2 regions of the Streptomyces sp. NPDC002276 genome follow, and region 2 is predicted to be linked to the other one. Evidence: predicted binding sites of a transcription regulator. Region 2 holds the regulator's gene; the other holds the start of a gene.
What was found. The regulator HspR, encoded in region 2, represses chaperone genes until heat shock. The targets are predictions, from matches to a motif close to TTGAGNNNNNNNNNCTCAA.
Positions count from the first base shown of each region.

Region 1 (4,207 bases), on a different contig from region 2:
TGACCTACCCCGACGACGACTTCCGCGCCCGGCTCCCCCTGCTGCGTGAGGCCGCTCCGCAACTGAGGGAGTTCGTCGACCACGCGGCTCTCACCCCGCCCCGGGAACTCGCGGCGCACTACGTGCGGGTCTTCGACTTCGAGAACGGGCACAGCCTGTACCTGAGCCGGTGGCACGACGGCGACACCCTCGGGCGCGGTATGTCCCTGGTCCGCTTCCAAGAGCTCTACCGCGCGCACGGGCTGGAGTTCACCGCTGGGGAGCTGCCCGACTTCCTGCCCGCGGTCCTGGAGTTCACGTCCCGCACCGGCAACCTCGACCTGCTCACCGAGTACCGCGCCGCGCTGGACCGACTCCGCGCCCGGCTGGCCGACTTCGGCACGCCGTACGCCTCCGTCCTGCACGCGGTCCGCGCCACCCTGCCGACCACGCCCGGCGGGCGGCCCGTGAGCTAGGCCGCGCCGCCCTTCGCCTCGCGTTCGTCGTCGACGATCTCCGCGTCGACGACGCCTTCCTCCTCCTGGGGCGAGGTGTGTTCCGTGGGCGTCTCCGCCTGTTCCGTGGGTGACTGCTGGGCGGCCGCCTGGGCGTACATCGCCTGGCCCATGCGCTGGCTGACGGTGGCGAGTTTCTCCACGGCCGCGCGCAACTCCGCGGTGTCCGCCTCGTGTTCGAGGAGAGCTTTCACCTCCGTGGCGGCCGCCGCGACCTCGGACCTGGTGTCGGCCGGGATGCGTTCCTCGTTCTCGCGGACGAACTTCTCGGTCTGGTAGACGAGTTGTTCGGCCTGGTTGCGGGTCTCGGCGGCCTCGCGGCGCCTGCGGTCCTCGTCGGCGTACTGTTCGGCCTCGCGCATCATGCGGTCGATGTCGTCCTTGGCCAGCGCCGAGCCGCCGGTGACGGTCATCTTCTGTTCCCGGCCGGTCGCGAGGTCCTTGGCCGAGACGTGCATGATTCCGTTGGCGTCGATGTCGAAGGCGACCTCGATCTGCGGGACGCCGCGCGGGGCGGGCGGCAGGCCGGTGAGGTCGAAGACGCCCAACTTCTTGTTGTACGCGGCGATTTCGCGCTCACCTTGGTAGACCTGGATGCCGACCGAGGGCTGGTTGTCGGTGGCGGTGGTGAAGATCTCCGAACGCCGGGTGGGGATGGTCGTGTTGCGTTCGATGAGCTTGGTCATGATGCCGCCCTTGGTCTCGATGCCCAGGGACAGCGGGGTGACGTCGAGGAGCAGGACGTCCTTGACGTCGCCGCGGATGACACCGGCCTGGAGGGCGGCGCCGACGGCCACGACCTCGTCGGGGTTGACGCCCTTGTGCGGGTCCTTGCCGGTGAGTTCCTTGACGAGGTCGGTGACGGCGGGCATCCGGGTCGAGCCGCCGACGAGGATGACGTGGTCGACGGCGGAGAGCTTGACGCCGGCGTCCTTGACCGCCTGGTGGAAGGGCGTCTTGCAGCGGTCGAGGAGATCGGCGGTGAGTTCCTGGAACTGGGCGCGGGTCAGTTTCTCGTCGAGGTGCATCGGGCCGTCGGCGGAGGCGGTGATGTAGGGCAGGTTGATCGTGGTCTCGGTGGCCGAGGAGAGTTCGATCTTCGCCTTCTCGGCGCCCTCGCGCAGGCGTTGCAGCGCCATCTTGTCCTTGCCGAGGTCGATGCCGTACTGGCCCTGGAACTTCTTGACCAGGTACTCCATGACCCGCTGGTCCCAGTCGTCGCCGCCGAGGTGGGTGTCGCCGTTGGTGGCCTTGACCTCGATGACGCCGTCGCCGATCTCCAGGAGGGAGACGTCGAAGGTGCCGCCGCCGAGGTCGAAGACGAGGACGGTCTGTTCCTCGCCGCGGTCGAGGCCGTAGGCGAGGGCGGCGGCGGTCGGTTCGTTGATGATCCGCAGGACCTTGAGGCCCGCGATCTCGCCGGCTTCCTTGGTGGCCTGGCGCTGGGAGTCGTCGAAGTAGGCGGGGACGGTGATCACCGCGTCGGTGACGTCCTCGCCGAGGTAGGCCTCCGTGTCCCGCTTCAGTTTCTGCAGCACGCGCGCGGACAACTCCTGGGCGCGGTACCGCGTTCCGTCGATGGCGCCCGTGTCCGGGAAGCGCCAGTCGGTGTTGCCCATGTGGCGTTTCACGGAGCGCGCGGTGCGCTCGATGTTGGTCACGGCCTGCCGTTTGGCGACCTCGCCGACCAATACCTCGCCGTTCTTGGCGAAGGCCACGACCGAGGGTGTGGTCCTCGCTCCCTCGGCGTTGGCGACGACCGTCGCCTCCCCGCCCTCCAGCACCGCTACCACCGAGTTCGTGGTCCCCAGATCGATCCCGACCGCTCGTCCCATAGCCGTCCCCTTCCGCCAGGCGCTGCCCGATCTCCAGCACAAAACTTGAGTGGCGGAAAGTCAATGCCGCACCCGTTTTCCGGGTGCGGCATCGAGGTGGGAGCGGGGGCCGGGGTCAGGCGGATTCGACCGTCAGCGTGATCGTCGTACCCGCGAGCGCCTGGCTGACCGGGCAGTTCTTCTTGGCGTCCTCGGCGGCGGCCGCGAAGCCGGCCGCGTCCAGGCCGGGGACCTCGCCGCGGACGGTGAGGTGGATGCCGGTGATGCCCTCCCCGGGCTGGAAGGTGACGTCGGCCTTGGTCTCCAGGCGGGTGGGCGGGGTGCCCGCGCCGGTGAGGCCGTGCGACAGCGCCATGGAGAAGCAGCTGGAGTGGGCGGCCGCGATCAGTTCCTCGGGGCTGGTCTTGCCGTTGGCCTGCTCGGCGCGCGACGCCCACGTCACCGGCTGCACACCGATGCCTGACGAGTCGAAGGTGACCTCGCCGCTGCCCTTGATGAGTTCGCCTTCCCAGACGGTGTGTGCGGTGCGCGTGGTAGCCACGGTGATTCCTTTCGACGCGGATGTCCTTCGAGGCCATCCGATCACATTCCGGTTCAGCTCACCCGGAAGACCGGTCCACGCGGGGTGAACGGCAGGCGAGCGCCTTGTGGAATCAGATAGGCGTGCTCGCGCCGCACCCGCAGTACGTCGCACCAGCCGTCGGTGATGACGAGCACGGGAGCCCCCGGCGGGAAGTCGTCGGCACGGTGCAACAGGTCGATTCCGGGCTGGAGTACGGTGCCGCCGCGGCCGTGCACGCGCACCCGGCCCGCGATGTCGGTGACCGGCACATAGCCCGCGTCGTGCGGGGCCGCGTCGCAGAACACGACCCGGGCGGCCGGTACGTCACGGGCCTCGGCGTACGAGGCGATCGCGCCCAGCGCCTTGCCGAGGAGGGTGCGTTCCATGGAGCCGGAGGTGTCGAGGACGACGCCGAAAGTGCAGCGGGCGACCTCCTCCGGCGGGAAATAGTGACCCGCGCGCGGGATGTCGGGAGTGGAGGACTGGCGGCGCGAGGGACGGGCGTACGACCGTACGGGCTCCGGGCGGGGTACGAACTCGTCGAACCAGCGGGCGAGTTGGGCGTCCCAGGGCAGGGGCGGGTGGCTGAGCGCGCGGATCTCCTCGACCAACCCGCCGGGCAGGAAGCCGCGTTCGTGCTGCTGGTGCAGGTCCAGGCCGCGGGCGAGGCCGCGCCGGTAGAACTCGTCGAGGTCGACGTAGTCGCGCGGACTGCCGAGCGGGCCGCCGAGGATGTCACCGGCGCCCTTGCCGCGCAGGGTGGCCAGGCGGCGGGTGCGGCGCAGGTCGGCGGTGATCTGGTCGTAGACCTCCTCGGCGGAGAGGTCCTTCAACTCCGGGTCGTACAGCAGGCCTTCGGGCATCGTGCCGATGTCCATCTCGCGCAGCCAGCCGTTGATGACGTAGTCGGCGGCGATGTTGAAGAGGAACGAGTCGCGGGTGCCGCAGCGGTCGCCGTGGCGCAGGGCGGCGTGCAGCATCTCGTGGGCGAGGACGAACCGCCATTCCTCGTCGCCGAATTGGCGCAGCGGGTTGATGTAGATCTCGGCGGCCTCGGTGTCGACGGCGGCGACGGAGATGCCGTGGGCTCGGGCGATTTCGGCGTCGGCGACGAGGGTGATACCGGCCGCGATGCCGCCGAGCAGCGGGTAGTTGGAGACGAACCAGCTCAACGCCCGTTCCCAGGGCTGGAGTCGGGTCGGGCCGCCGTACATCGAGTCGCGGCGACCGCCGGCGAGGTCCATGGCGACGGACATGGTGCGGGTGAGGGCGCTCGCGAAGGCGATCTGCCAGTCGACGGGAGTCCCGGGCCAGCC
Region 1 covers NZ_JBSFCQ010000004.1:252,668-256,874, reverse strand. Annotated here, with positions in the region: gene narJ (nitrate reductase molybdenum cofactor assembly chaperone) at 1-455, shown strand, start outside; gene dnaK (molecular chaperone DnaK) at 452-2,329, opposite strand; gene ACWIHT_RS13175 (OsmC family peroxiredoxin) at 2,445-2,870, opposite strand; gene ACWIHT_RS13170 (vWA domain-containing protein) at 2,924-4,207, opposite strand, start outside.
Region 1: the regulator HspR is predicted to act here: its motif matches at 2,375-2,393, upstream of dnaK (molecular chaperone DnaK).

Region 2 (4,207 bases):
GGGCTTCGACGAGAAGCCCGACGTCCCCTCCGGCGCCACCCCCGACGACGCCGAGCCGCAGGCCGCCTCCCCCTCCGGTAGTGGGGAGGGGGAGGCCCCGGCAGGGGACGCAAGTGCTCAGATCGCCGGTCTGACGGCCCAGCTGGACCAGGTGCGCAAGGCGCTCGACGAGCGCACCGCGGACCTCCAGCGGCTCCAGGCCGAGTTCCAGAACTACCGCCGCCGCGTCGAGCGCGACCGGATCGCGGTCAAGGAGATCGCCGTGGCGAACCTCCTGACCGAGCTGATGCCCACGCTCGACAACATCAACCGAGCGCGGGAACACGGCGAACTCGTCGGCGGTTTCAAGTCGGTGGCGGAGTCGCTGGAGACCGCCGCGGCGAAGATGGGACTTCAGCAGTTCGGCAAGGAGGGCGAGCCCTTCGACCCGACGATCCACGAGGCCCTCATGCACTCGTACGCGCCGGACGTCACCGAGACGACCTGCGTGGCGATCCTTCAGCCCGGGTATCGCATCGGCGAGCGCACCATCCGCCCCGCGCGGGTGGCCGTGGCCGAGCCGCAGCCCGGCGCGCAGGCGGCCAAGGACGAGTCCGAGGCCGGCGACGAGAAGGACAACGGCCCTGAAGAGGGCTGACGCAGCCGACGCATCGAGCGGACCGAAGGAGGGACGTCGAGGATGAGCACCAAGGACTTCATCGAGAAGGACTACTACAAGGTCCTCGGCGTCCCCAAGGACGCCACCGAGGCCGAGATCAAGAAGGCGTACCGGAAGCTCGCCCGCGAGTTCCACCCGGACGCCAACAAGGGCAACGCCAAGGCCGAGGAGCGTTTCAAGGAGATCTCCGAGGCCCACGACATCCTCGGTGACCCCAAGAAACGCAAGGAGTACGACGACGCCCGCTCGCTCTTCGGCAACGGCGGCTACCGCCCGGGGCCGGGCGGCGCGGGCGGCGGCAACTTCAACTTCGACCTGGGCGACCTCTTCGGAGGCGGCGCCCAGGGCGGCGGCACCGGTGCCCCCGGCGGCTTCGGCGGCGGGATCGGGGACGTGTTCGGCGGTCTGTTCAACCGGGGCGGCGCGGGCACGACCCGTACCCAGCCCAGGCGCGGCCAGGACATCGAGTCCGAGGTCACGCTCAGCTTCACGGAGGCCATCGAAGGGGCCACGGTCCCGCTGCGGATGTCCTCGCAGCAGCCCTGCAAGGCCTGTTCGGGCACCGGTGACAAGAACGGCACACCGCGCGTGTGCCCGACCTGCGTCGGCACCGGCCAGGTCGCGCGCGGCTCCGGCGGCGGCTTCTCGCTGACGGACCCGTGCCCGGACTGCAAGGGCCGGGGCCTGATCGCCGAGCACCCGTGCGCCGAGTGCAAGGGCAGCGGGCGCGCCAAGTCGTCGCGGACCATGCAGGTCCGTATCCCCGCGGGGGTCACGGACGGCCAGCGCATCCGGCTGCGCGGCAAGGGCGCTCCGGGTGAACGGGGCGGTCCCGCGGGCGATTTGTACGTCATGGTGCATGTCGACACGCACCCCGTGTTCGGCCGCAAGGAGGACAACCTCACGGTGACGGTCCCGGTGACGTTCGCCGAGGCGGCGCTGGGCGGCGAGGTCAGGGTGCCCACCCTGGGCGGACCCCCGGTGACGCTGAAGCTGCCGCCGGGCACCCCCAACGGCCGGACCATGCGGGCCCGCGGCAAGGGCGCCTTCCGCAAGGACGGCACCCGGGGAGACCTCCTTGTGACCGTCGAGGTGAGTGTCCCCAAGGACGTCACGGGGAATGCTCGTGACGCGCTTGAGGCGTACAGAGAGGCGACCGCGGACGAAGACCCGCGGGCGGAGCTGTTCCAGGCCGCGAAGGGAGCATGAGAGCCATGGATGGGATCGGCCGTCGACGCAACCCGTACGAGCTGACCGAGGAGACCCCGGTCTACGTCATCTCGGTGGCGGCCCAGCTCTCCGGCCTGCACCCGCAGACGCTGCGCCAGTACGACCGTCTCGGCCTGGTCTCCCCGGACCGTACGGCCGGGCGTGGCCGGCGCTACTCGGCCCGTGACATCGAACTGCTGCGCACCGTCCAGCAGTTGTCGCAGACCGAGGGCATCAACCTGGCCGGCATCAAGCGCATCATCGAGCTGGAGAACCAGGTCGTGGCGCTCCAGCAGCGTGTCGCCGAACTCCAGGCGGCGGTCGACGGAGCGGCGGCGGCGATCCAGCAGCGCGAGGCCGCCGTGCACGCCTCCTACCGCCGGGACCTGGTCCCGTACCAGGAGGTCCAGCAGACCAGCGCGCTGGTGGTGTGGCGGCCGAAGCGTCAGTCCTCGGACTGACGCTGACGCGCCGACAACGGTGAAGGGGCCCGGAGAGCGAATCTCCGGGCCCCTTCGGCATGTCAGAGCCAGTAGTCCCAGACGCCGTACGCCGTCGACGTCGTCATGACCTCCGCGCCGGTGGCGTCCAGGCGGACGACGCGGTAGTAGTACAGGCCGAGCGTGTCCTCGTGGACCGTCTTGTCCATGAAGAACACGGCGTCGTACATGGTGCCCCCGGCGAGGGTGAGGTAGGCGGCCGACGCCGGGTCCCAGCGTTCCACGCGGTAGCTCGCGAAGCGGCCGCAGTCACCGAGGCCGGAGCTTGCGGAGCAGCCGACGTACAGCTCCGGGTACTGGTCCTCCTGGACCTCGGTCCCGGTCCAGCCGGGCGGCCGGGTGTCGGGCAGGGTGACGGAGAGTTCGGCGGGGTGGAAGGCCTCGGGGCCGGCGTACCAGGGAATCAAGGGGGAGCCGTCCGTGGCGGCCACCTTGTAGGTGTGCGCGGCGCCGTCGGGGACCGTCGGGCAGAGGATCTCGGTGTCGGTCAGGGAGGTGCCCGTCCAGCAGTTCTCCTTCCACTCCGTCTCGCCGGTCTCCGGGTCCGTGACGCCCTGCCACACCTTGTAGGCCGTGACGTCGTCGTCGGCCGGCGGTGTCCAGGTCAGGCGTACCCCGAGCGGGATCTGCTCGGCGGCCAGGTTCTCGACCGGGGCCGGGCGCTCGGTGTCCGGCGTGGTCTCGGTGGCGACCGGACCGGGCTGTGACTCATGGCCGTACGGGTCGATCGTCACGACCGTGTAGTCGTACGTCGTCCCGGAGGCACCGGAGACGTCCCAGCAGACGCCGTTGATCTGCCGGTCGCCGGCGTAGTCGGGGGCGTCGCCGGTGTTCCAGGTCCAGTACGTCTTCGGATCCGTCAGCGGCAGGTCCCGCGAGTCGTTGGGCTTGCAGCCGGTCACCTGGGTGCTCTCGCCGGTCGCCCGGTCGGTACGGGTGATCCGGTAGGTGAGCAGCGGTTCGCCCTCGCCGAAGGTCCAGGGGTCGGCGCTGCTCCACTCGATCATCACGCCCTCGTCGAACCGGCCGGCGGTGGTCGCGAACGCGGGGATCGCCTCCGTCCGGTCCGTCATCGTCAGCGGGATCTCCGCCGGGGCGGCGGCGTTGCCCTTGGCGTCCACCGAGCGCACCGCGTAGCGGTAGGTGTCGGCGACCGCGGCCAGTTGGCGCGGTGCGAGGTCGGTCTCCTTCGTGGTGCCCTCGGCGGGCAGCGCGTCGAGCCAGCCACCGGTCGCCGGGTCGAGCTGGAGGACCTGGTAGGCGGCGGCTCCCGCGACCGGGGACCAGACCAGGTGCGGGACGCCCGAGCGGTACTCGACCCGGACGTCGGTGACCGGTGCCGGTGGGGTCAGGTCCGAGGTGGTGAATTTGGTGGGCGCGGAGTACGCGGACCAGTTCCCGGCGGCGTCCCGGGCCCGGCCCCGGTAGGTGACGGCGCTTCCGTCGGAGGGGTAGGTGGTGTCGCAGATCGCGCCCTTGGTTCCGGTGTGGACGGTGATCCACTTGGCGGTCGCGGTGTCGAGGCGCTGCATCTCGTACCAGGCGATGTCGGCCTGGTTCGCGGCCGTGGTGACGAGCTGCGGGGCCGCGTAGGGCGCGAGGTCCGGGCAGGAGTCCCATTCGACGAATGGGGCGGCGGGCGGGGTCCGGTCCACGGTGGTGGCGGCCGTGTCGGCGCCGCCCGCCGACTGGTTGCCCGCCTTGTCGTAGGCGCGGAGTTCGTAGTAGTACGTGGCGCCGGTCGGGGGCGGGGTGTCGGTGTACGAGACGGAGGTGGTCGTCTTCAGGGGCTGGGTGCCGAACGCGGTGCCCTTGAGGCGCCGGTAGACCCGGTACCCGG
Region 2 covers NZ_JBSFCQ010000010.1:333,040-337,246, reverse strand. Annotated here, with positions in the region: gene grpE (nucleotide exchange factor GrpE) at 1-637, shown strand, start outside; gene dnaJ (molecular chaperone DnaJ) at 680-1,867, shown strand; gene ACWIHT_RS26370 (heat shock protein transcriptional repressor HspR) at 1,873-2,328, shown strand; gene ACWIHT_RS26365 (PA14 domain-containing protein) at 2,391-4,207, opposite strand, start outside.